2 regions of the Brevibacillus sp. HB1.2 genome follow, and region 2 is predicted to be linked to the other one. Evidence: riboswitches for the same ligand, from Rfam matches in the RefSeq annotation. Region 2 holds a riboswitch; the other holds the start of a gene.
The links. A riboswitch is a leader RNA that binds a small molecule or an ion and turns the genes downstream of it on or off. The one in region 2 is predicted to bind cyclic di-AMP.

Region 1 (15,029 bases), on a different contig from region 2:
CGGTTCCAACCGCATAGATTAACAAAAAGGCAGACGTCACCCAGCTTACTTGGCTAAAAGATAAATGAAATTCTGTCCTGATTTGCGGTAACACGATATTGAACATCGTAGCACTCATCACTGTAATCATGAGGGTAAACACGAGTACGCGAAGTACTTTTTCAGCAGATTGTTGTTGTGGTTCGCTTTGCATATTGGAAAGACACCTCTCGTTATCACCGATTTCTTCCCGGGAAGGTGATTGTTTGCCTTGCTAGATGTAGTTTATAATGATTTTAAAATAAACGAAAATATATCTTTTGATATGCAGTTGATATACCTGAGTATATGGAGTTGAATCGAATGGAATTGTTGCAATTGCACTATTTCCGGACAGTGGCCAAGTGGCAGCATATGACGAAAGCCGCCCAAGAGCTGCGGATTGCTCAGCCTGCTCTCAGCAAAACCATTGCTCGGTTGGAAGAGGATGTCGGGGTTCCGTTATTCGACCGCGAGCGAGGACGTATTCGGCTGAATACATTTGGGAAGGCGTATCTGGAGCGTGTAGATAAAGCACTGAACTTGTTGGAGGAAGGTCAAAAAGTCGTATCGGATCTGGCCGGAATGGAACATGGTCGTATTCATCTGGCAACGTCAACCTTGGATTTGTTATCAGAACCGTTGGGGAAGTTTCTCGCCCTCCATCCCGATGTACACTTCCAGATCACGCAAGCCAGCATCGAAGAAATGGCAACCCTCCTGGAGTCAGGCGAAGTGGATATTTGCTTCACGCATTTGCCGATCAGAGTGCCGGATGTTTTGACTACGCCCGTATTGAAAGAAGATATTCATGTAGCTGTCCCCCGCACACATCACTTAGCCAAACAAAACAGTATTCGTCTAAGTCAGCTGGCTGAAGAGTCATTTATCGGCTACAGGGAGGACTTTCCCATCCAAATGCTGTACGATCAGTTCTTTCAAAAAGCAGGGATTACCCCCAAATTCGCTTGTCGGGTAGATGATCCAGGCTCTATACAAAAGCTGGTCCGCGCAGGTCTTGGCATCGCCCTCTATGGCTGTATCAGTCGAGAAGAAGACCCTCACCTTGTCATGGTTCCGATCGAACACCCGATCTGCCAGCGACATTTTCAAATGATTCGTCACGAAAAAAGATATCTCTCCCTGGCAGCACGCAAATTCTGTGATTTTATCGTCCAGTATTTTGCTGATTCTCTTGAAAAATAAGCCCCTTCCCAAAAGAAAAAAAGCCTGGCATCATTCGCCAGGCTCTTCCCCTACTCTTGTTTTCTTTTTTTCATACGTAAAATAATGCCGTCAATGAGCAGTCCAATCCCCGCTCCGTAAAAAGGGGCCGCAAACCGAGTTCCTTCAGCAAGCGGCAGGTCTTTCAAATACACGATAAACACCCCGATTATAAAACCGATCATCGTGTAGCGCAGCCGGGTCGCCCCCATCAAACGACACTCCCTTTCACGCTACTTCCCGAATTTATTTGGCATTTTCATGTTTTTCATCGTACGGCTCATTTGTTTAAGCTGCTTTTGGTTGAGATTCATCCCCATTGAACGGGCCATGGCTTGAAGCTGCTTGTCGTCCATTTGCATGTTGGACATTTGTTTTTTCAATAAATAAGTCCCTCCATAAAATCCACCAGCGAGACCGATTAACAATGTAACAATTGGAATTACCCAGTTGTACCAAGCCATCAATACATTACCATCCTCTATACGTAATTATGAACTCTTTTATTGTACCATAGTTGAGCTATCTTCTGTAAATTGTGATTAGAAAACTTGGAAAATGAGAACACTGCCCTCAACAATATCTTTGTCTCAAGCATATTCTAATAGCAAGAGGTGAAGCAACTATGGCTCCAATTGTGATTCTGGACGCTGGACACGGTGGCAGCGATCCAGGTGGAGGAAACAACACGCAGTTTACCGAGAAAGATATGAATTTGCAAATATCGCTCTATCAATATAATCGCTTTTTGGCTCTAAATATTCCTGTCGCTATCACACGGACAACCGATGTGACTCTGACAAGTGAAGCTCGGACTGCTCTGGTTCGCAACAGCGGTGCTCGCTACTGTATAGCGAACCACATTAACTCAGGTGGCGGTCGAGGCTCCGAGGTCATTTACTCGATTTATGGGTCCCCAACCTTCCCCCAATTGATCCAGGATGCCCTGGCAGCCGAAGGGATGCCGAATCGACGCATTTTTACGCGGACACTGCCAGATAATCCGCGGCTCGATTACTACTTCATGCACCGGGAGACTGGCAGCGTAGAGACGGTTATCGTCGAGTACGGCTTTGCTGACAATGCTTTGGACGCAAATAAACTGCAACAGGATTGGCGAGATCTCGCGGAAGGGGTAGTCCGAGCATTTTGCACGTACGCCAAACTTCCCTACCAGCCTCCTACGTCTCCTACTGCTACTCCAAAACCTACTGCAGCACCGACTCTTGCTCCCACCACTTCTCCTGGAAACGGGACGGTCCCTGACTGGAAGCAGGAAGCTGTCAACTGGCTGTATGATCAAGGCTTATTAACCGACGAACAATGGCGTAAGCAGCCTGACCAGCCTCTGCCGCTCTGGGCACAGGCTGTCATCCTAAAACGTTTATTCGAAAAGCTCAAAACGTAACGTAACGTCTCCGTTTAATCGTCGGTCTTAAAACGGGTCAGCGGCGTATCCATTAAGCCCGAATAATTTCTCTTTGCTGGCACACTCACCAATTCGTCCTCTGGGTAGCGGTAGGCGGTTAACATTCCGCCGAATACACATCCTTGGTCGATGTTGATGGTGCCATTTTTTCGTTTTGGTTCTGGATGCGGATCATGTCCCCATACAATAATGGGCGAGGTCACTTTTCTCTCTTTTGCCCACTCTCTGCGGATCGGGCGTCCATCTGGTCCCGTCCCTGCCACATCGCCATATCGGCAAAACGTATAGACCGCAGGCGAATCCATCCCTATGTAATCATCACGAATCCCCGCATGAACGGCGACTGCTACTATTTTTTCATTCCGTTTGATGATCATGTGAGAAGGAGAAGAAAATAGCAATCTGCGACTCTGCTCTCGTAGCAAGGAGGCCTTCTTCGGCCCGTATTCTTGCTGATACAGCCGAATCTCCTCTTCTACCTTTTCATCTCCATGTGCCAATGTCACTGGTCTGCCATCCAACCAGCGGGCTACTTTCCACCCATGATTACTATCCACCATCTCAGCCAGGCCTGCCGTGACATGATGGTGAAAAAATTGCAGCATTTTAATTGAGTAAGGTCCACGACTCGTGATATCACCGAGGGAAAGGAGCTTTCGGCCGTGGGGATGGCGATAGGTCCCGTCTGGGGTTTGTTCATATCCCAAGCGTTTGAGCAATTCTATAAATTCGTCGTAACAGCCGTGAACATCTCCAACGATATCCACACCATCGTCAGCCGAAAGCACCTTGGAGCGTGTTTGAGGTTTGTGCCTCATAACCCGTCCCTCCTTTCCGTAATCTCTCATTCGTTACTTACTATCTTTACCACATCTACGAAAAAAACTCACGGTTTGTATACAAGAAAACTGTTTAAACAAGTAAACGCGCGAAAGAGCCCCTGTTTACCGAGGAGCTTTTTGGCGCGTTTACTTATACATGATGCTATGTGATTAGCCTAAGCTATGCGTATGCACGTAAATGGCCGCTTGCGTGCGATCCTCCACATTCAGCTTGGCAAGAATGTTGCTCACATGAGTCTTGACCGTTTTGATCCCGATAATCAGCTCATCTGCAATCTCCTGATTGGACTTGCCCTGACCGATCAGCTTCAAAACCTCCAACTCACGCGGCGTCAGTTGCTCATGGGGATGGGACTCTTGACCGTGACGGAAACGGGCCATGATTTTTCCTGCTACCCTCGATTCCAAAACTGGCTCACCCGCCGCAGCAGAGCGGATTGCCTTTGCAATCTCGGCTGCACGCGAAGTCTTCAGCAAGTAACTGAATGCCCCCGCTTCAATGACCGGATATACCTTTTCGTCATCAATAAAGCTGGTCAAGACGATAACCTTACTGGATGGACAGCTTTCACGAATACGCCGAGTCGCTTCCACACCGCCGATGCCTTCCATAACTAAATCCATCAAAACGACATCCGGGCGCAGTTCTTGCGTCATCCGCACCCCTTCTTCTCCACTGCCTGCCTCTGCTACGACTTCAATATCGTCCTCTGTAGACAAATAAGCAGCCAGACCCATCCGAACCATTTCGTGATCATCTACCAGTAGTACCCGAATCACCTAGCCTTCACCCTTCCCGTTCCGTCTGTGACATTAGAGGAATACGGACCTCAATTTGCGTCCCCTTCCCAATTGCCGAGTAAATCTCCATAGAGCCTCCGACCTCTGCTACGCGCTCTTGCATGCTGCGCAAACCGTAGGACGTCATTTTCTCCCCATCCGGATCAAAACCAACACCGTCATCCGATACTCGCAGGCGAACCTGCTCTTGCAGCGTAAACAGCTTCACTGTAATCTGGGTAGCTCTGGCATGCCGCAATGTATTGGACAAGGACTCCTGCAAAATACGGAACAAATGATCCTCAATTCCACTCGGCAAGCCTTCGACGTCTTCGATCTCCCAAGACAGCTGCATGGTATTTTTACGCGTCAGCTCATCTAAAAGTTCCAGAATGGCTTCCTTCAATGACTTGTTTTGTAACGTAGCCGGGCGAAGATGCAAGAGCAATGCCCTCATCTCCGCTTGTGCTGCTGCTGCCATCTCTTCGACCAATTCAATCTGTTGTGCTGCACGTTGCGGATTTTTTTCTACAAGCCGTTTCATCGCCGCAGTCGTCATGGCGATGGCGAACAGCTGCTGACTGACTGCATCATGCAGTTCTCTCGCCAATCTCTGTCGCTCCTCTGTTACCGCTGCATGCTTCAATTGCTCTGCGAGAGCCGCATTGTGGTTCGACAGCCGCTGCAAAGATGCCACTTGCTCTTCCCATTGCGAAGCCAAGCGATTGATCTGCCATCCTAATTCGCCGACTTCATCGACGCCCAATTCTGGAACCCGATACGACAGCATCCCGCGCCCAAGCTTCATGGCAGCTTCCCACAGTACACTGAGTCTCTTTTTCAACAAATTGCCAATGATATAGGAAATGATCAATGCCACTAAGACACCTGCAGGCAAAGAGACAACAAAAGCAGCAAGCTGAATCAAGCCCTCTGGATCGGCAGGCAGATTGATGCCTATATATTCTTGAAGCCACCACATGAAGTTGCGGTCGCTAATCATTTCGTTGTACCACCGATGAATCCCGGGGTGGTCTCTCCATAAAAAGTATAGCCAAAAGAAACAAATAAACGCGGCAGTAATTGCACTGACGGCCAGTAACATGCCATAGCGCACGTATTGCCACTGAATACTTGCCAATCGCTGTCGACGCATCCGCCAGTACCTCCTAGATGTACTTGACTTTTATATCGCCGACAAGCAGCGAGATATGCAAGTTTACTTTTTGCAATGCTTCATCATACTGATCTGAACGAATCTTAACACTGCGATTGATACCTCCCTGACGGTGGCTTAGCACCTCCAGGTCACCAATACTCAACCCTGCCGTTACCGATACAGGAAGATCCACAGGGACATAAATCGTCACATCGCCTATCCAGCCCTCTACGACAAGAACTGCCTCATCCCGCATCAGCACTGCCCGGGAAAGATCAATCACAACATCCCCGATTCCATGCCAGACATGCAAGTGATTCAGTTCAAAACGCCCCGAGGTCAGGTGATAATCTCCAATCAGAGAACTGCGGGAATCTTTTGGCAACGTGTCGTCAGGTGATGAAGACATTCTTTCGTGATGTGGAATTTTGCCACCAACATGCTTCCATTTGTTCCAGCTGTCTAGCCAAGGGCGCTCCTCTGTGGAAACCTTCACGTCACTCGGAACACTCGCATCACTTGTCACAATCGTCTCCGCAGCAGATGAGGTCCCCGTATCACCCAATGGTTGATTCACACGGTGATCTCGTCTGCTGTTCTTGCCCCGAATCAACTGAAACCCGAAATAAATAAACACGATTGGCACTGCAATCTGGAACAAATCATCAACCCCGACACCAAACCACATATCCATCGCGATGATGGTCCCCAGGGAGAATAGAATCCCTCCGCCAATCCGATTTTTCTGCCCCCACAAACGAAGGCCGAAATAAATAAGCACCATCGGCCACAAATCAAACAGACCGAACGAAATGATACCCAAACTGTCTAATAAAAGGCCGATTCCCGTAAAAATAATCAGGATACCAGCCAACATTTTGTGCAAACGGGACAGTTTCACAAAAGTCTCCTCTCTCACGCCCCATGCTGATCGTTTTCACTTTGACCATTACGACATGTATAGATGAATGCAGGCGGAATGTTCAACAGGGTAAAGTCGATCTTGACCCAGGGAAAACGACCCTGCAACTCAGCTTGGAGTTGTAGCGAATATTGGAATGTAATAAACAGGCCCCCTGGCTTCAGTACAGATTGAACTTCGTCCAGAATTGCTGCCCGCAGCTCTTGTGGAAAATTGGCGAATGGCAGACCTGAGATAATAACATCTGCACCTGCAAGGTTCTGCTCCTCCAAGTAAGACCTAAGTTTAGTCGCTTCCTCCCTGATAGGAAGATCGGGAAAACGTGATTGAAGCATAGAGCGAAAATGGGGATCTCGTTCCACAAGCACGTAATGTGTGCCGGGACGCAAGCGCTGATAGATCGTTTGGGTAAATGCCCCTGTACCAGGTCCCAGCTCCAGGATCACATCGGTTGAAGCCCAATCGACGTTTTTCAACATTTGCTCACATAAAAAACGAGAGCTGGGGATTATACTACCGACGCGTCCAGGCTCAGCGATAAACCGCCGCAAAAAGACCAAGAAGTCCTGCAAGAATCGTACCTCCTAGGGGAAAAGCAGCCTGATGTACACAGGCTGCCGAATTGACACAATCTATTCTACACCTAGTCCCCCAGTTCCTGTCGAATTAGGATTGTACTGGTTTGGCTACCGGTGTTTTTACTTCATTAATGGATGCTTTGATGCTGGCAAGTTCTGCATCGAGATCATCCTTTTCCAGTTCAGACAAAGCGTTCTCCCAAGCGCGGTTCGTTTGGCTCCATTGTCCACTCATTTGCGCTTCTGCTTCCATGCGCATCACTTTTTCTTCCATGCGGGCGAAGCCACGGCCTGCGGACTGATTGCCGATACCGACAACTGCTTGATTGACTTGCTTTTGTGTACGAGCTACTTGTGCACGTGCCATCAGTGTGAACCTTTTCGCACGCATTTTATAGAACTCTTCCTTCAGCTCAGCCAGCTTCTCACGCATTTGCGAAGCTGCCTCGGATGCTGACAGGTAAAGACCTTCGTATTCCGCTGCACGGCCTTCGTACTGCTTCTTGTCAGCGAGTGCTCGACGAGCCAACTCGTCTTCTCCCTCAGTCAAGGCGAGCTTGACTTGACGATCGCGTTTTTCAATCAGAGCATTGGCTTCATCCAATTGCTGGCGGAATTTCTTTTCCAGTGCAACCTGACGGGCAACCGCTACTTCAACTTGTCCGATTTCTACTTCCATGTCACGCATATATTGATTCAGCATTACTACCGGATCTTCCATCGAATCCAATGCATCATTCACCGAAGCTACTGTCAGGTCACGCAAACGTTTAAAGATACTCATTATTTTTTCCTCCTCATCATATCACATCATATTGTTCATCCAAAAGACTCTTGCGACGTAGCGTTATTGTTGTCTTCGTGTTACATGTTTCTCCCAAGTGTCTAGCGTATCTTCCTTTAATACTTTTTGGGCCCATTCACGCTCCCAAGTAGGTGGAGCTTGCTTTGGTTCTTGACTGGGACGCAGTAAGCGATATCCCAGATAAATTACCCCAATGGCCAGAAGCGCGTGAAACAGTAGGTCAAGCTTGCCAATCAGCATCAGGAACCCGAATAGAAAGACGAGGATTCCCCAAAAGCGTGAACCGGTTTGTCCCATAATCTTTTTGGCACCGTATATCATGATCACACCGGGAATGATGAACCCGAGCAAGTCTCCGATATCGATACCCACCAGATCTAGAAGAACCAACCCACCGACTAGCAGCAGAACCAGCCCGAGTAGAACTTTGCCAGACCGTTCGCTCATTACTCGCTTACCTCCATTCGTTTTGCATGTGGTGCTTGTGGAACGTTATGCCCTTATTGTAGCCCTCGGTATAGGCTTCCCATAACGGGCGTGCGGTTGGTTTTTCCCTCCGCCCTTGGACGGAGACAATTTCCTGCCCTAATCGGACGAGCTGTCGCGCAAGGCAGAACAAGCCTGCGTCGAAAGGCGGCTTGCTCTGTCGAGCGAAAACGTTACAGCATTTGACGGTAATTTTGTGACGAATATGTGAACTAACGGATGAAAAAGAAGGAAAAAAAGGACTGGCGTAGAATCTTCGTAAGAGTGCGTGTAAAAAAACATCGAAAAATAGCCGAATTCCGCTTGGCGGAAACGGGGGAACCACGTTTTTGGGGTGAATGGTTGCTACTCCTAGCAGCCTAGGGCGTCCTTTCGACCGAACCCTTCAGCTAACCTCGTAGGCTCACGAAGGGAGCAGTTTCTTTTGCGCAAGGTGGTTTTATCTTTATTTATGGCTGGAATGCTTGCTATGGGGGCAGGCGCTGCACAGGCTGCTGAGGAGAATTCTCTCAATGAAGTAGTCAGCGACTTGTACGGTACCCCTTACAAATCTTCCGGCTCGTCCAAAAAGGGCTTTGACTGCTCCGGTTTCACGCGCTACGTATTTGATGCGTTAGGTGTAGACCTGCCTCACAATTCTGCTTCCCAGTACGAATTAGGTACAGAGGTAGCCAGAAAAGATTTGCAGCCAGGCGATCTCGTGTTCTTTAATACGAACGGTCGCAGCATTTCTCACGTGGGTATCTACATTGGAGACGGCACATTCGTGCACTCGGAATCTGGTCGTGGAGTCGTCAACACCAAGTTGAACGATCCATACTACTGGAGCAAGCGTTATGTAGGCGCTAAGCGTCTCAGTGCTCCTGTTCTAGCGAAAGCAGAAACTCCGAAAAAGGTAAAAGCGGTGCAAGCTGCATCGTTGCCGGAAAAACCAGCTCAAAAATAGTCGTTCGGCAAAATAATAAAAAGCCAGGGACACAATGTCTCTGGCTTTTTCTGACGAAATTTAGTACCTGGTCTAAAGAGGTACCCTTACATATTAGAACAACTTAATAACTTACGGGGTTTCTTCCCCTGATGAGGTCAAAGCATGTTATGATAGACAAGACCCATTCTTTGAATGGTATTCCTTATTAATAGAAGTAACTGGGGGTTGTTCCGGTGAAAGATCACATTTTAATTGTCGATGACAATCTGGAGATTATTGAACTGCTAGAAGACATTTTGGAGAACGAGGGCTTCACCGTTTCCTCCGCAGAGAGTGGAGAAGATGCTCTCTCCCTGCTCAGCCAAGGAGAGCGACCTAACCTGATCCTTTTGGATATTATGATGCCCAACATGAGTGGCTACGAGCTCTGCTCTCAGATTCGCCGTGAGTGGGATTTGCCTATACTGTTTCTCAGTGCAAAAGGAAAAGCGGTAGATAAGGTAGTCGGCTTCGAAATCGGCGCAGACGATTACATCACGAAGCCTTTTGATACAGAAGAACTGCTCGCTCGCATTCGTGCCCACCTGCGTCGCTATGAGCGTATTCGCAAGCATACGGAAGAGCAGCCTGAGAAGGAAACAGCCTCTTCTCCGATTACCGTTTTGAAATTCAAGGACCTAGAAATTCATAAAGAAACGTATTCCGTTTATGTATGTAATCAAAAGATTGAGCTCTCTACAAAAGAATTTCAACTGCTCACATTCCTCGCAGAAAATGCGGGCATCGTCTTTACAAGAGAGCAAATCTATGACCGTGTCTGGGGATATGGTTATGGCTCGCTCAATACAGTGACCGTCCATATCAAAAACCTCCGGGAAAAGCTGGAAACAGAGCGTCAGTTTATTAAAACACAATGGGGGACAGGCTACGTATTTATCGGGGAGAAGCTTTAAATGAGCTTACGTAATAAAATTTTTCTCTCCTTCATTGCCTTGATCACACTCAACATCTTGTTGTTTAAATTTGTTTTTCAAGACATTATTGTCGCTCAACTCAAAAATGATCGGCATAATCAGTATCAGGCTGAGAAGGAAGCCGCAGAGAAGGTCATGCTCAATCAACTGCTTCTCGTCAGTAATTTCAAGGACCCAATCGAACGTTTGGAGCTTGAGAAGCAGTTGCCAGACGACGTGATGTACCGCATGCTCGTGAAGGATGCCAATGGAAACACCATCTACAGCAAAACATCGCGCGCCTATAATTTGAAAATGCCTTCTCCCTCCTCATCAAACCGTGGCGATTCTTCCAAGCAAAATGACCTCAAAGTGGTAGCTGAGTACCACTTTCAGCAGGAGCCACCGCGTACAGGGGAGATCGTTGTTTATTTCTACACAGATGATTACGACATGATGGCTACGACAGGGGTTTCCATGATGCTCTGGTTTATTTACGGAAGCATTAGTCTGGTGGGATTGGTTCTGCTCGCTTTGTTCGTTCGCTGGATACTACGGCCTGTGAACGAATTATCGCGCGTCACCCAAGAAATCCAGGAAGGGAAACGGTTAGTGACATTTACGTATCGCTCCCATGATGAATTTGGGCAACTCTTTCGATATTTCGGGGATATGGTTGATGAGCTTCGCTTAGCGGAAGAAAGACAGGCCGAAATGATTGCGTCGATCGCCCACGACTTCCGCACACCTCTCACCACGATCAAAGGGTATGCGTCATATATCGGCTCCGGTCGTGTGACGGATATGACCAAAATACAGAAACAGATGAGCAAAATCGAGCTAAAAACGACGGACTTGGAAAAGCTGCTCGATGAATTGCAGGACTTCACCGCCCAAAGCTCCGAAGTCCGACTCAACATTAATCGTATTCATGTCAAAAGCTTCTTGAGAGGAATCATTGAGGACTATTTGCCGAGGATTAAAGAGGCAGGCCTCACCTTTCACTGGAAGCTGCGTATCTCTAATGAACTACACATCGAAGCGGATGAGACCAAGCTGCGACGTGTCATGGAAAACCTGTTGAACAACGCCATTCACTACAACAAACCAGATGGCTCCATTTACCTTACATGTGATCAGCGAGAAGGACATGTCCTTTTTACTGTGATCGACAAAGGAGAAGGAATCGCCTCTGAAGACTTGCCGAAGATTTTTACCAAGTTTTATCGGGCGGAAAAATCACGAAATCGCAACAGTGGCGGTACGGGCTTAGGCTTGACGATTTGCAAAAGCATCGTCCGGCTTCACGGCGGAGATTTGATGGTAAACAGTGAACTGGGAATGGGAAGCAGTTTCTCCTTCACCATCCCCTTCTTCCACGGGTAGCTTTCACAAGCTACCCTTACTTTATATAGATTTATTCTCAGTTAATTATTTCTTTATATTTTACTAGTAAAATAATTTTTGTAAGCATGTTGCTTTCAGTGATAAATAACCCCCAGTTCGGTATCTGACACAATCGGCGAAACCGTAGTGACAAGATGCCTCTTTTTTTGCCCTCTATTTCCATTTTTTTCTATCTCTTCTCCAAACGCATCGGCAATCCGTTCTTTGGACGCAAGGTGACCAACGGCTCGGGTTCCACTTCCTGATTTGGTTCAGCCAGTCGTAGTCGATATCGCTGCGCGATGGTTGCCAATAGCAAAGCTGCCTCCATCAAAGCAAAGTTGTTCCCGATACAAACACGCGGCCCACCGCCAAACGGGAAATAAGCATAAGCTGGATTTCTTTTTAAAAGGTCGCTGTCAAAACGCTCTGGAATGAATTGTTCAGGCTGCTCATAATAGCGTGGGTTACGGTGCATGACATATTGGCTCATCATCAGTGTTTCACCTGGCTTGTACGTTTGACCGCCGATCTCCACCTCTTCTACCACTTCCCGGTTGATCGTCCAGGCTGCTGGATAGAGCCTCAGCGTTTCCTGTACAATGAGATTCGTATACTTCAGCTGGGGTAGGTCCTCGACTGTCGGCAGCTTTTCACACAGCACGGTTGACAGCTCGTCATGCAGTTTTTTCTCCACCTCGGGATAGGTAGCCAGCAAATAAAAAATCCACGACATGGTATTCGCAGTCGTCTCATGACCAGCTACAAAAATGGTCATGACCTCGTCGCGCACCTGCTCATCTGTCATTCCTTCCCCATCATCTTCATCACGCGCAGCCAAAAGCATCCCCAACAAGTCCTTGTGCTCTTCTCCTTCGCTATTACGACGAGCTTCGATCAAGGAGTAGATCGTTTTGTCCAGCAGCTCACTCGACTCCAGGAACTCCCGATTGCTTTTAGTAGGTACGGACAAAGGAATGTCGATAAAAGAGGAGCCTTTATTAGCCACGTATTTCAAACCGACATCGATGGCATGCCCAATCTGATCGGCACCTTCCTTGACGGTTTTGCCAAACATAGTCTCCGTAATGATCGCAAGGGTTACTTTCATCATGTCCGAGTGAATATCGCGCAGCTCCCCGGTTTTCCAATCCGACATAAGATCAACTGCTTGCCGGACCATCACCTCTCCGTAGCTGGCGATACGTTCTCGATGAAAAGCTGGCTGCATAAGCCGTCGTTGTCGTAGATGCTTTTTTCCTTCACTGGTGAGAATTCCATCCCCTACGACAGGTCGTGCGGACTGCAATGCTTTTCCTTTTCGAAAATGCGCCTGCTTGCTGACCAAAACCTCTTTGATATGATCCGGATTCGTTAACAGGTAAACATGGCGAGAAGGACCAAAGCGAAAATGGACGACTTCTCCATGCTCTTCTACAGCGTCGCGGATGAACTGAAGCGGCGATCGGCGAAATGCCATCAAGTTCCCTGAGATCGGAAGGCCTTTTGGGCCGGTGATCGTGATATTCATGTGTCTCCTCCTTTTTACATGCAAAATCCTACCGATAGTATCCGGCACGATAAGGAGATTATGCGAAAAAAAGCCACCCGAACTTCGGATGGCTTACGAAATCATTTTGTTTATCGTGTAACAGGTTGATCTGTACGCAACAGACGAGAAGCAATCAGTCGCTCGCGGACCTTGATGCCAATCAGAGAAGCCAGAACTGCTTTGACAACGCCTACAATGAGGAAAGGTGTTGCACCAAATGCGACAGCTTTATCCCATGGAATGTCCATGACATATTTGAGTTGTACTGTACCAAAAGCGAGTGTGACAAACATGCCAATGATATTGGCGATAATGGCGTTTTTCAGGTTGAATCTTGTTTTCTCCAGGTAGAGTCCGGTCACATAAGCGGTTGCAATAAACCCAAATATGTACCCGCCTGATTTACCGACCAATATTTGCAATCCACCTTTTGCCTCGCTGAATACAGGCAATCCGACTGCACCGAGTAAAACGTAAATAACCAAAGCCAGTGTCCCGTATCGTCTTCCCAAAATGGTCGCCGTCAGCCCTACTGCTAACGTCTGCGCGGTAATCGGAATCAACGGCAAGGGAATAGTCACCTGCGACAATACCGCTGTCATTGCGGCAAAGATGGCAGAGAGCAACAGCCATCTCAAGCGTTCGTTTCTCATGCGTACTAGCCTCCGTTTTGTTAACTGAAAATGTTATAAGGTTAACAAAATAATAATACGCATCTGCCCTTTTGTAAATCCCCGTTCTGTCCGCTTACCTTTTTGCTTGTTGATCCATGTATAGTTGCAGCTTTTGAAGGGACTGAACCGTATAATCGATTAATTCGTTCAGGTCATCGATATTGCCTTCATCAATTTTTCGATGAAAGTCCAGCGTCACCTGGTTGGTTATTTGCTTCGGTGGCCAATCGATTCGATGCTCCTCTAGCTTAGCCGATACTTTCTGTGTAATATACGGACGCTGACCCCAGATGTCATTGAGAATCGATGTGATTTCTCTCGCTTCTGCGGGCACATCTCTGTAATTTTCCATCTGCAAGTAAAAATGGATGCAAATCGTACATCCGATATGATCTGTCAACGGCTGTTCTAGCTGCTCGGCTGCAATATCAGCTAACTGAGTACGAAGCTGCATCTCAGCACGAACAGCTGCGGTATGATCATGTTGATCAGCCAGCTTGAACTGGATCTGAAACTGTCGATGGAATGTAGCCATATCCATGACATCCGAACGGTTCGTAATCGTAATTGCCCCTTCGAAGTCCCGGTCGTATACCGCACCTTCCAACACAACCCTGATATTGTCAAAAACAAGCGGATGAAACATCTCGCGCCCTCCTTATCCCAAGCAATCGGGCCCTTTCTATTTACAGTATATAGCATGCCTGCTTTCTACTTGTTTTGCAAGCAGACCGACTTCCCCATGGCGGTGCCTCCAGGAGAGTGGTACCATGAGAGTGATCCAACCTTTGAGGTGACAGCTATGTTTTTAATCGGAATTCTAATCATTGTTGCAATCCTTGGTGAAATTATTCATCGTTTGAATCCATGGAAAAAGCCGGAACCTGCCTATGAGGATCTCGTCGCCCAAATCAAACAGACAGACTGGTACCAGGAGTTGTCTCGTGATCAGGCGTGTCGTTACGTTTTGGACAACGATCCGCATGTCCAAGCCTACTATGCGAGTACGTATGAAGCCAAACGTCTCCTTACACAGGAAGGCTTTCAATTGGGGCTGATTGATTACGTCAAGCAGGAAGCTGCAAAACAGGCCGAGAAACCGCGCTGACATGCGAAAAAGCCGTTGTTATGGAACAGCGGCTTTTTCTTTGAATCAAAAAAAAGGTATACCTGCCATGGCTCATGCCCTGTGGTACACCTGTTTTATCCAGTATTCATGTTCGACTTAGCGTTTTTGATGATAGTACTTGTAAGCGTCAAAGGATGCTTGCTCTTGGCATGGTGTGCATTCAG
Region 2 (15,029 bases):
TCCCGACCGAATATGCCGGTTGGATGGTCGGGGCATATGCGTTGGGATATGCCATATTTGCTCTGATAGCTGGACCGCTTTCCGATGGATGGGATCGCAAAAAAGTAATGTTTTCCGGCATGGTTTGCTTCGCGGTTTCAACCATTTTATGCGGCTTTGCGACAGGATTTTGGACGATGTTTTTATTCCGTTTTTTAGCCGGAATCAGCGCAGCATTCACAGCGCCGCAAGTCTGGGCCTCTATTCCTGCTCTGTTCCCTGCGGCAAAGACCGCCAAAGTATCAGGAATCGTAATGGCAGGCTTGGCTGCTTCCCAAGCGTTCGGCATACCGATTGGAGGCATGCTTGCTGCAACCCATTGGTCTTATCCTTTTTTTACAATCGGTGCGTGCTCGTTGTTGGTGGCGATATTCATCCCCTATGCTTTGCCCGAAATGCAACCGAATCAAGACCAAAGAACCAAGCTTCCGATATTTAAAAGATACGTCCCGTTATTGACAAGCCGAATCGCGAGAAGATCTTTCCTGGCTCATTTCTTATTTCAATGTGGATTTTTTGCTGCCTTTTCTTTCATTGGAAAATGGATGACGGACCGCTATCATCTTTCGGTTGATCAAGTGGGGTACGTAATGTTTTTTCTTGGGCTAGGGAACTTAGTCGGAAGCTTTAGCGGTGCTTATGTGATCAAAATGTTGAATCGTTTCAATACGATGGTTGTGGGCATTCTCGTCTCTATTGCATGTTTTATTGCTTTGCCTCACCTGCCATCGGTTGCGTCTTTCGAAGGGGTATACTTTTTCATATTCGTAAACATGGGAATCGTCTTTCCGCTCATAATGGGAATGCTGAATTCATTAAATCCGACAATTCGTGGCACGATCTCTAGCTTGGCCAATTCGATCATGTACGCTGCGACAACGCTCGGCTCTTGGTTCGCCGGCTTGATTTATGCGACATTTAACGGTTTTTCCGCCGTAGGCATATTTGCGGCAATATGCTTTGCCGGTTCGTTGTTCTCTTTTATAGCAAGTGGTATTTTGACTAATCACGCTAAAACAAAAAAGGACTATGCATCATAAATGCATAGAAGAAATTCAAATGGATATTCTAAATCTTCCTAAATTCAACATCCTAAGTATTAGTGAGAATAAATATGATTTTCTAATACAAGTGGTGACGAACTCTCCACCTTCAGCTTGCCCTCATTGTGGATGCAAAGCGAACCTCTACAAGCACAGTAACAGGGAACATGTTTGTATGGACTTACCTATTCACGGTAAGCATGTAGGGCTACTCATAAAGCGTCAGAGGTATCGTTGTCGTGAATGTTCTCAGACCTTTTGGGAACGCTTGGACCACACCATTGACGCAACGCGGAACTGTACAAAGCGTTTGTTGTCCTACGTAGAGAAGCAAAGCCTTAGGCGTACATTCGTCAGTATTTCAGAAGAAGTGGGGCTTAACGAAAAGACGATCCGCAATATCTTTCGCGATTACATTAACCACCTCGAAGAAACATTTCGGTTTGTAACACCTAATTGGCTTGGCATAGATGAAATTCAAATAATCAAGCCTCGTTGCGTATTAACCAACATTGAAGAACGAACATTACTGGACATTCTACCTAATCGAAATAAGGAAACAGTTGTTGGATACCTCTCACGTCTTCCGAACAAAGGGCGAATACAGTATTTCACGATGGATATGTGGAAACCGTATAAAGACGCTGTGAAGGCTGTTATGCCAAAGGCTACTATCATCGTCGATAAGTTTCACGTTGTCCGTATGGCGAACCAAGTGTTAGAAACCATCCGCAAACAGATTAGAGGTGGTTTATCACCAACGGAACGGCGTGGGCTCATGCACGACCGATTTATCCTTCTGAAACGCCATAAAGAGCTTACAGAGATGGATAAAATAACGCTTGAACTATGGACGAAGAATCACCCCACTCTCGGTATTGCGTATAGCTTGAAGGAATCATTCTTCGATATTTGGGATTGCGATTCAAGACAAAAGGCATTTATCAAATATAACGATTGGAAAGCCAAAATACCGAAGGAACTCCAATCCGCTTTTGAGCCTCTTACAAAGGCCATGATGAATTGGGACGAAGAGATATTCGCTTACTTCGACCACCGCATTACTAACGCTTATACGGAATCTCTGAACAGCCTTATCCCTGTCATTAACCGTTTGGGTAGGGGCTATTCATTCGAGGCCCTGCGAGCCAAAATTCTCTTTACAGAGGGGCTTGCAAAGGATCGTAAATATCAAAAGCGTATGGATGACTACGAACACCGAGATTACAACTTCCCGATGTTCGATAATGCGCCTCCCGTCGGTGTGGTTCGTGAGCGTGGCGAACAGCTTCGTGGTATCTACATTTCCACCTTGATTGAAAAATTAGAGAAGGGCGAATTCTAAGCCCTTTTCCGCTTCTGAGAGAAATTCTCCTCAAAGGTAAATGAAGTAGTACGAATTTTTTGTGTAAAGGGGTATTGACTCTGGAATGTTAGTACTATATATTTCTAATCATACACCAGGATTATCCATGACTCATTTTTTATAGCCTTAAGTAGTACTAAACGTTTCTAAAACACAGAGAGTTCTCAATACTTATCAAGTGAAAAAATTTTATAATAAGAGGTGATTTTATTTTCGAGATTAAATTAGTACCATTTAGTTCCTATAACCTTACAAAAGAATGGAGAGATGTATGATGTCACATAATGATGTCGTTCTTTATTCGATTAAAAATCGTATTGCAACCATTGCGCTAAATAGACCTGAATCATTAAATGCTTTAAACCGAGAAGTACTTGAACAGCTTTCAGTTGCATTAGAAAAAGCAAAAAAAGACCAAGAAGTAAAGGCGGTTATTATAACAGGTACTGGAGAAAAAGTATTTTCTGCTGGTGCTGATATTAAATTCCTTAATTCCGCTACCCCTCTTGAGGTAAGAGATTTTGCAAAACTAGCTGTTGAAGTCACTAGTAAAATTGAATCCTTAGGTAAGGTAGTAGTAGCTGCCCTTAACGGATCTGCATTAGGTGGCGGTCTTGAAATAGCCGAATCTTGTATGCTTAGAATTGCTGTCAATCATGCTAGAATTGGTCATCCAGAAGTTCGTATTGGTGCGGTAGCTGGATTTGGCGGAACTACTCGATTACCAAGATTAGTGGGAAAAGGTCGTGCTGCTGAGTTATTACTAACAGGAAACTCTATAAGTGCAGAAGAGGCATATACGTTTGGTCTTATAAATAGGGTGGTGGAGCCTGAGAATTTATTACCTGAAGCCGAGAACTTATTACAAGAAATCTTAGCTCAATCACCAATAGCCGTTACACTAACGTGGGAAGCCCTTCACCGCGGGCTAAATGTAACACTAGAAGAATCTGCACACCTCGGGGCCGATTTTTTTGGATTAATTGCATCAACAGAAGACTATAGAACGGGAACCAAAGCTTTTATTGAAAAAACCAAACCGGAATATAAAGGGAGATAGAATAGTAACGAATCATAAAAGTTAGAAAATTGAGAAGAAAACACTCATCAGTGAGTGTTTTCTTCATGATAATAACGATTCGTCTAAAAGGAGAGAATTGGATGCCAAGAGTAAAAAGAATGTACATTAACGAAATGGGTAAGCCTATTAAAGAAGGAGTCGTCGAAGTATTAAGTGCTGCAGACAATTTCAATTGGTATGCTGAAGAAGCAAAGAGGGTGTATGGTGAAACAATCCCTTCCACCTTCGCAAACAAAAGGTTACATGTGGGTAAGGCTCCAGTTGGTGTTACAGCTGCTATAACTCCTTGGAATTTTCCAATTAGTATGGTTGCAAGAAAACTTGCACCGGCTCTTGCTCAGGATGTACTGTCATTTTAAAACCTTCTGAGCTATCACCATTAACTGCAATTCGCATATTTGAGCTCATAGAGGAAGCCGGATTTCCAAGAGGTGTTGCAAACGTTGTACTAGGTGAACCAACAGAGGTTGGAAAAGAATTTATGGAAAACAAAATGGTAAAAAAGATTACTTTACCGGATCTACAAGAGTCGGAAAGTTGCTATATCAACAAGCTGCTAATGAAGTTAAACGCGTTTCTTTAGAGCTCGGTGGTCATGCACCATTTATCGTTTTTGAGGATGCAAATATTGATTTAGCCGTAAAAGGTTTAGTAGAAAGCAAATTCCTCAATGCAGGACAAACTTGTATCAGTACAAATCGACTTTATGTTCATGAGAGTATTGCTGATGAGTTCACGAAAAAACTGGTTACACGAATGGAGAGGATCGTTGTTGGGGATGGTTGTAATGCTGAAACGGAAATTGGACCTTTAGTAAACGAAGCCGGATTAAATAAAGTATTAAATCAAATCGAAGACGCAAAGCAAAAAGGAGCTTCCATCATAATGGGTGGACACCGTTTAACAGGTGAGGATTATGATGAGGGCTACTTTTGCGCCCCTACTGTTCTAGCGGACGTAAGCCCAAATATGAAAATTTTTACCGAAGAAACATTTGGTCCTGTCGTTCCAATTGTTACGTTTACAGATGATGAAGAAATTATTAACATGGCAAATAACAGTGATTATGGGTTAGCAGCGTATATTTTTTCACAAAATGTTAAACGATGCTTAACCTTTCCAGAAAAATTAGAATATGGATTATTGGTGTCAATGATTCTGTTCCTCCGCAAACACAAGCACCATTTGGCGGAATAAAAAATAGTGGTCTCGGACGTGAAGGCGGAAAATGGGGGATTGAAGGATTCCTCGAAACAAAATTAGTTTCTTATGGAGTATAAAAGAGTAAGAATTAACATTTCACGTTTTTCTTCCTTCCTCTCTATTTCTACTTGTTGTTTAGCAGTTGAGAGTTTACACATGTATGGGTGAAACAACGTATTATTGAATCTCTTGATCTTCTACAGGCTCCTTTTGGGTAGTGAAGCAACCCACCACGGAACATTAAACGAACGGGCTCGTTAGGTCAATGATACAGAGGCATTCTAGGACTTTATGATCGTGTCCTGGACTGCCTCTGGCTCATTTAACAAGGATAGTCTAAAACTAATTTTACGAAGGCAGTAGATTTTGCAACGAAAAAAACTGATTAGATCAACAACATCAGTCTAACACTTTATTTTCTGTGAACAGTATACGTTCGTCGATTGAAAGCGAATGGAAATAGCATGATGGAAAGGTCTCGGAAACCCTCGCAAGTATACTTCCTTGGGTATCGGGGTCTTTTTTGGAAGAAAACGAAAAGCGCCCTGACACGAGATCAAGACGCATTTGCAATAGAGCTTGTTATTTGGTTACTGCATTTTCCAAATCTTTCACACCGCTATAGACTAAATCGAACAAGTCCGCAATGTTTTCTTCTTCGATGCAAGAGAAGGCGATCCGCAAATCAGTTTGACCAAGAGCGATCGTACCGACGCCATACTGTTCCAGCAAGTGCTGGCGCAATGTTTCCGCTTCGACAGTCTTTAGCTTGAGGCACATGAAGTAGCCAGAGTTGAATGGATAGTAAGTCCACACGTCAGCGTATTTTCCGCTGTCGAGCACTTCCTTGACGCGGTTGGCACGGCCTTTCATGATATCGAATTTCTCCTGCTTCTGTGCTTTGTACTCCGGAGCTGTGATTGCATGCAGTACGAACGTTTGGGAAGGATGAGATCCGCTGGAAAGAGTCGCGCGGATGATTCCCATTGTCTTTTGCTCCAAAGCGCTGAGCAAGTCGCTGGATGGAGATGCATACGTAATGAAGCCAACACGGAAGCCCCATACGTAATCCTCTTTGGTAGCCCCATCTACTTTTACAGGCAGAATGCGCGGGTGAACGTCGCACAGGCTAGCGAAGAGAGATTCGTGCATCGAGTCCTCGAAGAACAAGCCGAAATACGCGTCATCTGTCACTGCGACAATGTTGATTCCAGCCTCGGCGCCTTCTTTGAGTGCAGCGACGATTTGTTTTCCTTCCTCTGGACCTGGTGTATAGCCAGTTGGGTTATTCGGGAAGTTGAGTACGACGATGGCTTTGCCTTTGTCTTTTTGTGCGAGAATCGCATCACGCAAAGCAGCAGCATTAAATTTCATCTCGTCGTTATATAATGGATAGTAGACCATTTCCGCACCGCGGCGGATCGAAAAAGTAAGCTCGTAGTTTTCCCAGTTTTTGTCCGGGATGATGACACTGTCGCCGCTGTCAGCGAACAAGTCAGATACGATGCTCAGGCCATGCGTCAATGCGTTTGTAACGATTGGGTTACTAAACGTATGGGTAGCCAGTGAAGGCTGTTCCTCAATCATTTTTTTACGCCATGCTGCACGCAGCTCAGGCTTTCCCGCTGGGGGAGCATACTCGTAAATGTCTTTTGGTTGGTAAGCAGACAGGTTATCCTGGATGACCTTAAGGTGCATCGGTTGACCGTTTTCCAGTGCAATCCCGATGGTCGCGTTGTACTTTTTCGCTTTTGCTTTCGCTTCTGCCGACTGGCTGAGAATCCCTTCTTTTGGGAAATAAATCAGTTTCGCGATGTCAGACAGCATTTCATACACGTGCGGGTTTTCCCGCTGGATGGTTTGGTTCAGCGTTGATGCCAATGAATGCATGATAGCCTCCCTCTTCATTTGAAAACATCTATGTTTACCAATAAAGATAGCGTATCTACATGCATTTGTCACCCTTGCCCAGCGGGATATTTCAGATTTTGCGAGGTTCCTTTTGACAGCGAGGAACGGATTTGCTACCTTGAAATCGAAAACTGAGTAATGCGGGAGGGAGAAGGAAATGGCTGAACGCAGGATCGTTCGCCTGGGGGACCCTATCTTGCGTGAAACTTCAAAAAGAGTACCGTCCATTACTCCACAGGTTGAAAAGATTTTGGATGATATGGCCCAAACGATTTACGCTGGGAAAGGTCGAGCAGGCTTGTCCGCGATACAGATTGGCATCCCGAAGCGTTTAGTTGTGATGGATTGTGGTAGCGGCTTGATTGAACTGATCAATCCGGTATGGATGAAAAAATCAGGTGAGCAGGAAGGGCAAGAAGCTTGTCTTTCGATACCGGGTGTGTTTGGAATCGTTCGTCGGGCGAATTATGTCAAAGTTCAGACGCTGAACCGCCAAGGAGAAACAAAGACAATCGAAGCCGAAGATTTTCTCGCTCGGTGTATTCAGCACGAGATGGACCATTTGGAAGGAATTTTGTTTATTGATCATACAGAAGAGCTCTACTCAGCAAAAACAGGAAAGAAACTGAATCGCAAGGACTTGCACCGGATACAGGCTAAAAGTAGAAACAGAGCATAAATAGCAAGGAGATTGACTCATGAAGCGTTGGAATATTATGTTAACAGGCTTTGGAACAGTAGGACAGCAGGTAGCCAGACTGCTGGAGCAGCGACGGGACCGATACCGCGAGCTATATCAAGCGGATGTCAGACTCGTGGGAGTCGTTCGTTCGGCTTCCGGTCTCTATGATGAGAACGGAATTGATTCAGGAAAATGGGAAGACTATGCACATACAAAACAAGCAAAGAACCCATCATGGAACGCGCTGGAATTTATCCAATCGGTTCAAGCGGATGTGCTCATCGAGGCTGGTCCTTCTGAAAAAGAGGGAGGACCCGGTCTTACTTTTATTCGTTATGCATTGGAAAATGCTATACATGCAATCGCGATTTCAAAAGGTGCGCTTGTTGTCGATTATGCTGGCTTAGCCGCTCTAGCCAAAAAACATGGCGTCGCGTTGAAAGTGAGTGGAGCTACAGCAGCAGCCCTGCCGACGATCGATCTATTGCAGTATAACTTGGCAGGCTGTGAAGTGAAACGAGTCGAAGGCATTTTTACGGGAACGACTAACTTCGTGCTCACAAAAATGATGGAAGAGGGGCTCACCTGTGCGGAAGCAGTCGAGCTCGCTCAGAAGTTGGGGATTGCCGAACCGGACCCTTCTTACGACATCGATGGTTGGGATACAGCTTCAAAGCTCACGATCTTGGCAAACGCCGCTTTTGGTGCGCAAGTAAATCTGACTGATATCGCACGCGCAAGTATTCGCGAAATAACCTCGTTACAAATCGAGAAATGGAAAAAGCATACGAAGATTCCCAAGCTGATCGGAACCATCCAAAAGGAAGCAAATGGCACATTTTCTATAGCAGTGGAGCTTTGTGCAGTGGATCTTACCCATCCATTTGCATCTGTATCAGGTACGACAAAAGCCATACGGGTAGAAACAGATGTCATGGGGGATTTATTGGTCGTTGGAGGAAAGTCAGATCCTGTCGCGGCAGCAGCGGCTGCCTTAAAAGACCTTGAACATATCATTAGCAGATAGGTTCATTTGCATGTGCTTCCAGTGTTCCTTAGGAATGAGTCCTTTACAACCGCGAGCATACTAAGGATGCACCACAAAAAACGGCAAGGGGGCCATACGGATGAACCAATCGTCTGATGTCAATGCCGAGCTGCAGCAAGTATCTGCTTACCCAACCAAGCAAAAAATGAATCAAAAGAACGTCGCTTTGGTAAATGAGCAGGATAGCTGCTGCTGTACCCCCAAAAAGCAGGCATCCGAAGCACAGCAGGAATGATGCCTACACGAAAAAGCCGGGTCTCGATTAAGAGACACCGGCTTTTCGTTTCGTACAATGCGTTTTATCCGATAAATTCTTGTACCCAGTAGCCATTTGTGACGCCTACACCAATTTTTGTGAACGCAGGGTTCATAATGTTTTGGCGGTGACCTTCACTGTTCATCCATTGTTGCATAACTTCTTGTGGACTCTGTTGACCCATGGCGATATTCTCACCTGCAGTCGAGTACTGAATACCATACTGCTTCATCATGTCAAATGGGGAACCGTACGTTGGACTGTTGTGGTCAAAATAGTTGTTAGCAGACATATCTTGTGCTTTTGCCAAAGCTACTTTGGACAATGCTGCATCCATTTGAACTGGTTTGAGACCTGCTTTTGCACGTTCTTGGTTCACCAAATCCGCGACTTGTTTCGCAAAATCACCAGTTTTTCCTTGTTCCGCTTGATTTACTGGAGCGGCAGGCTGAGTGACGTTATTTCTAGGTTGCGCTGGTGCTGGTTGAACTGGTGTTTGTTGAACTGGTGCTGATTGAAAAGATCCTGGTTGAATTGGGTATGGTTGTACAGGTGTAGCTTGTCCTTGCTTAACAGGTTGCATCGGCTGTACTGCTTGTGACTGGCCAGGAACAAAGCCTTGCTTTTGATAAAAGTTAAAGAACTGTTGTGCATTTGGTGCTTTTTGGAATTGTCCCATATTTTGACCCACATTGAATTGGAATTGTCCGTTCTTCAATGGGCAGTTAGATGCTGCGGAAGCAGAAGAAGCAAACCCTGTCAAAGCCAAGCCTAGACCAAGAGTCATCGCGATTGTAACAGAACCAAAACGTTTCATTAAACAAATCTCTCCTTTTTTTTGCCTACGAGGTTAGTTGTCGGATTCGGGTTGAGGAAACAACCCTACGCCAATTCGGCGATTCACCCCATGTGGAATTGCTCATCCACTAAAAAGTCCCCCGCACTTCCTTTTCAGAAAGTCTCGGCTTATTTCGTTTGGCATGAACAACGATATCAGACAATCCCAATCGAAATAAAGGAGTAATATATGGCAAAAAGCTAGAATCGTTGATAAATTAGGCTCATTTCGCTCCGTTTGATTGTTCCTTCCATGCGGTTAAGCCGCCTTCCAATGCATTTGCTTGAAAACCATGCTCACGAAGAAGAGCGGCAGCTTTTTGAGCTTTGTTACCGGTTGTACATACAGTAACAATCTGCACATTTTGCGCAAGTTTTTCGGTTTCTTCATCGAACGGCTTGTCCTGTTCTTTCATTAGAAGATAGGGTGCGTTTCGGGTCGATGCATTTTCGTGAACGAGGCTGCCGGTGATAAATTTTTCGACGTCGCGTACGTCCACTAATAGTACAGGCACTTTCTTTTCAAGCATTTCTGATAATTGAATGGTTGTCAAAGTATGATTTTGCAAATGAAATCCCTCCCAATGCTATTGTAACAGAGTATCGCCTTCCCATTATAAGGGTGAACGGTTGCTTTTTTTGGACAACCATGGTAGAATGAGATTGCTACTTGAAAAATTGATACCTAATCATTCATCGAGGTGTTTGTATGCTGATGGATAACATTTTTGAATCCCCGATTCACACTGGCGCGGTCATCGGAGCCGCAAGGATGGAAGAGAGGAAGGGCTTTCATTGTTTTAGGTTTTCAAAAGGTTTAGTTTTTAATTTTGCAGTTCCGTCCCATGACATTTGTATATTTGCTGAGTAGGTAAAATTCACGTATCATGAAGGCGTATCATAGCACATGATCTGGTATTCCTTCATGATATGTGAGCTTTATTTGCTTCGGTAAATATGACTAGCATATTCAAATTGAATTTTTGGAGGTTTTTTTAAATGCAAACGAACGGAACAGTAAAATGGTTTAACGCAGAAAAAGGTTTCGGTTTCATTCAAGTAGAAGGCGGAGACGATGTATTCGTACACTTCAGCGCAATCCAAGGTGACGGTTTCAAAACTTTGGACGAAGGTCAAAAAGTTCAATTCAACATCGTTCAAGGCAACCGTGGCCCACAAGCTGAGAACGTAGTAAAACTGTAAGTCTCCTTTTAAAAGAAACTGTCCATTCGAGGGCAGTTTCTTTTTTGTCGTGGTCGTAGAAGCAAAATGTAATGCTCCCCGTTGTCAAGACACGATTTTTTGAGGAATAAGTTATGTCCTCCTTTTCGTAGTCCTAGTGTTTAGGATGCGATTTTTTCGATAGTATGGGCGTAAAATTGATCGGGTTTTGCTTCATTTAGAGATTGATGAGGGCGCTCCTGGTTATAAAATTGGACATAACGAGCTATCTCTCTGAACTCTTAACGAATTTTATCATCAATACACCATCTTGCAGTTCGGCAGAATAACAATTTTCGTTTAAATTTTCAGTTGAATATTGATATTCGAGAATTGCATCTGCCATTTCTTGAGTGAATCTCCCCTTAAAATACGGTATATTTAGTTTAGTTCCAACTTGAAAATCTTCATCACAACAATTGATATCAATGTGTTCTATTATCGTTTTAACTGGATCGCTTAAATCAGCCCATTTTAAATTACATTGATTATTCACCACTTTCTTCCCCCTTAAAATTATCTTTTCATTACATCAGAAGTTAAGTCATAAAGCACATTATTATTACCCTCAAGTACGATATATCGACGATTGAATTCGTTATTTGTTTTTAGGATGCGATTTTTTCGATAGTATGGGCGTAAAATTGATCGGGTTTTGCTTCATTTAGAGACTCATTTCGTACTTGCCAGCAATTTCGTTCACGGTCTGCTCCTTCCGGAGGACCTCCAGGACAACCTTTGTTTTAAACTCTGAGGTATATTGGTTCCGTTTTTCCATGCTCTTATTATAACTTATTTTTTAACCTCCCGTGTCTCAGTCTATGGGAGCATTATAAAAGGCGTTGGGATCGTCCTCAGCGCCTGTTCCTGCATGCGAATGGATAAAAAAAGGAACTATGGCGTCCCACCATAATTCCTCATTTTCTTCCTACAAAGTAGTTAAATACAAGTTTCGATTTCGACAGTTTGGAATTGACTGTCAAGAACTGAAAGACCAACAACTTGACCGCCACCGATAGAAGTACGGCCATAAGTGGTGAGAAGGACATTTCTGTTGTTTTCTGCTACGGTAAGGCGCACTTCATAGTGGAAAGAAGCGGGGACCAGCGCATTGAAAGCAGTGCGAGTATTCGCAGGGATAAATTGCGTGATGTCAAGCAAGGTGCTAACTGGATTCGTTTGCGTAACTGCATTACCCCAGTTCAATACTTGCACACGTACTTCAACCTCTTCTGTGTTCAGATTTACGAGGTCGAGGTGAGCGGTGAGAGCAACAGCGAGGTTATTTTGCAAAATACCAGTTGTTCTCACAGTATTTCTTCGTGGGCGTCTGTGACTTCTTTTTTCCGTAACACCTTGATCGTCGTCGTATTCGATTTCAGACATCCATGTTCACTCCATTCTTGAGTATTCTAGTGGGACAATAATACGATATTGTTTCTTGCCTTGATTTGTAACGGCGAACGTAAGGGGACGAGTAACTATTTTTGATAGAGGATGGTGGAGGTTTTGGGAGAAACGCCTGTATGCAAACAACTAAACTATACGGCTCGATTTGATTGGGGATACGAAGGGGTGGAACAGGTCGGGGCAGCATCGGATATGATCGTCATTATCGATGTGCTCTCCTTCAGCACGTGTGTCGATATCGTAACGGGACGTGGAGGGATCGTCTATCCTTATCAGGTGAAGGATGAGTCAGCCGTAGCATTCGCTAAACAAAAAGTAGCGCTTCTTGCTGGAAAACGTGGAGAACCAATCTCCCTTTCACCCGCCTGTCTGAAAACGGTTCCGATGGGAAGTAGAATGGTGTTGCCCTCGCAAAATGGATCGACCTGTACCTTGCTGGCAAAGAAAACAGGTGCGAAGGTAATCGCTGCGTGCTTGCGAAATGCATCATCCGTCGCCAGATACATACAACAGCAGAAAGGAACTGTGACGGTTATTGCTTGCGGTGAACGATGGGGAAATGGAGCATTGCGACCCGCTATTGAGGATATGATTGCGGCAGGTGCGCTGCTTCACGAATTGGAGGAATATCGATTGTCACCAGAGGCCAAAATGGCGGTGGCAGCTTTCCGATCAGCCCAAGATCATCTTCTTGCTTATTTGCAGAAATGTGCTTCTGGCCAAGAACTGATCAGCAAGGGATACCCGGAAGATGTCGCACTTGCAGCGGAATGGAATCAGAGTTTCACGGTTCCAGTGCTTAACGATGATTTTGCTTACGAAGCTAATTAGTCTTTTCGCATAAAGAATCCCTCATTCGGTAACCATGGTTATGAACCATACATGAGAAAAACTGGACAGGGAGGATTCATATGGATGACAACAGCAAGTCCATCAACCAGTCAGAAGAAAATATCCTGACGAATCGCCAAGGCCATCCGATTACAGACAACCAGAACCTGCGGACCGTTGGAAATCGCGGGCCAACGGTTCTGGAGAATTACGACTTTCTGGAAAAAATCACACATTTTGATCGGGAGAAAACACCTGAGCGTGTCGTGCATAGCCGAGGAGCAGGAGCGCGTGGCTATTTTGAAGCATATGGAACCGCTGGTGATGAGCCGATTTCTACGTACACGAGAGCAAAGCTGTTTTCGGAGCAGGGGAAAAAAACGCCTGTGTTTGTACGGTTTTCTACGGTTATTCATGGCACACATTCTCCCGAAACATTGCGCGATCCACGTGGGTTTGCGGTGAAGTTTTATACAGAGGACGGGAACTGGGATCTGGTTGGCAATAACCTCAAAGTTTTTTTCATTCGGGATGCGATGAAGTTTCCTGATCTTGTACATGCGTTCAAGCCTGATCCTGTCACAAACATACAAGACGTGGAACGGATCTTTGACTTTATCTCGAACACGCCTGAGGCCATGCATATGATCACGTTTTTGTTCTCCCCGTGGGGAATACCAGCGAACTATCGGCAAATGCAAGGCTCTGGCGTAAACACGTACAAGTGGGTAAACCATGAAGGAACAGCGGTCCTGGTCAAATACCATTGGCAGCCGTTAACGCAAGGGATTAAAAATTTGACACAAAAACAGGCGGAAGAGATTCAAGGGAAAAACTTTAATCATGCCACACAGGACTTGTACGAAGCGATTGAGCGAGGAGAATATCCGGAGTGGGAAATGTGCGTCCAGATCATGAGTGATGACGATCACCCTGAGCTCGATTTTGATCCACTTGATCCAACGAAAATATGGCCCGAAGATCAATTCCCGTTTCTTCCTGTCGGCAAAATGGTACTGGATAAAAATCCGGACAACTATTTTGCAGAGGTCGAGCAAGCAGCATTTGGGACAGGTGTTTTAGTGGATGGACTTGATTTTTCTGATGACAAGCTACTGCAAGGAAGGACCTTCTCCTACTCCGATACGCAGCGTTATCGGGTTGGCGCCAACTACTTGCAGCTTCCGGTCAACGCTCCCAAAAAGCATGTCGCTACCAACCAGGAAGGCGGTCAAATGCTGTACCATGTAGATCGAGCGCAGCGGCATATTAACTATGAGCCATCGACGATTGGCGGATTGCAGGAAGCCAAGCAAGCCGCTCCTGATCATCAGCCAGAAGTAGAAGGGAAGGTCGTTCGTCAAAAAATTGATCGCACCAACGATTTCAAACAGGCGGGAGAACGTTATCGCCTCATGGAAGACTGGGAAAGAGAAGATCTCATTGCCAATCTGACGGATGCACTCCTCTCCTGTGATCCTCGCATTCAAGAAAAAATGCTTGGATTCTTCTCGCAATGTGACGAAGAGTACGGTCAGCGTTTGAAAGCTGGAGTCGCACAGGGCAATGGCGGAAATAGCAAAGAGATGGGCGGACCGATGGGCGCAACGAATCCCGGGGCGGCTGTCAAGGAAGCCGAACAGAAGTCCCGTCCGTCCAAGCCTTACTGATGACCCGAGTCAACAATAAGACTGAATGAACAGCGGAGCTTTGCCGAAGCCATGGTAAAGCTCTTTTTTGTATCCGGTTGCAATTTGACTTAACAATCAGTAGGCTAAAACGTATGGGATCGATTTGCCAAAGGAGACGTTATTTCATGTCAAAAGATAATAAAACACATCAACATATTGTAGAAGCAGCCTATCAATTATTCGCGGAGCATGGGATTGAAAAGACGAGCCTGACGATGATCGCTACAGAAGTAGGGATCACGAAGCCGGCGATCTACTACCACTTTGCATCAAAGGACGCACTTCTCGATTATTTGTTTGAACAACTGTTTGGAAATTATACATTCTCTCATTTTTTTACGGTTACAGATTTTACAGCTGACAATTTCACGGAACTTCTTATCGAATCTGGGTTGAAGCTATTGCCGAGC

Region 1: it holds a riboswitch for cyclic di-AMP, as region 2 does, so the genes downstream of both, HPY28_RS11630 (C40 family peptidase) here and HPY28_RS00125 (CAP domain-containing protein) in region 2, are expected to answer to the same signal.

Annotation. Positions count from the first base shown of each region.
Region 1 covers NZ_JABMIU010000004.1:21,928-36,956, forward strand. The annotation lists gene HPY28_RS11570 (MFS transporter) at 1-193, opposite strand, end outside; gene HPY28_RS11575 (LysR family transcriptional regulator) at 343-1,224, shown strand; gene HPY28_RS11580 (hypothetical protein) at 1,275-1,454, opposite strand; gene HPY28_RS11585 (YneF family protein) at 1,476-1,706, opposite strand; gene HPY28_RS11590 (N-acetylmuramoyl-L-alanine amidase family protein) at 1,868-2,650, shown strand; gene prpE (bis(5'-nucleosyl)-tetraphosphatase PrpE) at 2,665-3,489, opposite strand; gene HPY28_RS11600 (response regulator) at 3,664-4,293, opposite strand; gene HPY28_RS11605 (HAMP domain-containing sensor histidine kinase) at 4,301-5,449, opposite strand; gene liaF (cell wall-active antibiotics response protein LiaF) at 5,463-6,353, opposite strand; gene HPY28_RS11615 (class I SAM-dependent methyltransferase) at 6,368-6,946, opposite strand; gene HPY28_RS11620 (PspA/IM30 family protein) at 7,041-7,736, opposite strand; gene HPY28_RS11625 (LiaF transmembrane domain-containing protein) at 7,800-8,204, opposite strand; cyclic di-AMP (ydaO/yuaA leader) riboswitch at 8,524-8,663, shown strand; gene HPY28_RS11630 (C40 family peptidase) at 8,668-9,189, shown strand; gene HPY28_RS11635 (response regulator transcription factor) at 9,405-10,124, shown strand; gene HPY28_RS11640 (sensor histidine kinase) at 10,125-11,510, shown strand; gene HPY28_RS11645 (cytochrome P450) at 11,701-13,041, opposite strand; gene HPY28_RS11650 (biotin transporter BioY) at 13,152-13,715, opposite strand; gene HPY28_RS11655 (hypothetical protein) at 13,810-14,382, opposite strand; gene HPY28_RS11660 (hypothetical protein) at 14,479-14,844, shown strand; gene yhfH (protein YhfH) at 14,962-15,029, opposite strand, start outside.
Region 2 covers NZ_JABMIU010000001.1:14,989-30,017, forward strand. The annotation lists gene HPY28_RS00085 (MFS transporter) at 1-1,079, shown strand, start outside; gene HPY28_RS00090 (ISL3 family transposase) at 1,099-2,427, shown strand; gene HPY28_RS00095 (enoyl-CoA hydratase/isomerase family protein) at 2,720-3,508, shown strand; partial or broken gene HPY28_RS00100 (NAD-dependent succinate-semialdehyde dehydrogenase) at 3,643-4,809, shown strand; gene HPY28_RS00105 (aminotransferase class I/II-fold pyridoxal phosphate-dependent enzyme) at 5,315-6,622, opposite strand; gene def (peptide deformylase) at 6,801-7,322, shown strand; gene HPY28_RS00115 (homoserine dehydrogenase) at 7,342-8,352, shown strand; gene HPY28_RS00120 (hypothetical protein) at 8,453-8,608, shown strand; gene HPY28_RS00125 (CAP domain-containing protein) at 8,673-9,446, opposite strand; cyclic di-AMP (ydaO/yuaA leader) riboswitch at 9,454-9,606, opposite strand; gene HPY28_RS00130 (rhodanese-like domain-containing protein) at 9,691-10,035, opposite strand; gene HPY28_RS00135 (cold-shock protein) at 10,466-10,669, shown strand; gene HPY28_RS31030 (hypothetical protein) at 10,810-10,917, opposite strand; gene HPY28_RS00140 (hypothetical protein) at 10,914-11,183, opposite strand; gene HPY28_RS00145 (hypothetical protein) at 11,627-12,073, opposite strand; gene HPY28_RS00150 (2-phosphosulfolactate phosphatase) at 12,188-12,928, shown strand; gene HPY28_RS00155 (catalase) at 13,009-14,598, shown strand; gene HPY28_RS00160 (TetR/AcrR family transcriptional regulator) at 14,745-15,029, shown strand, end outside.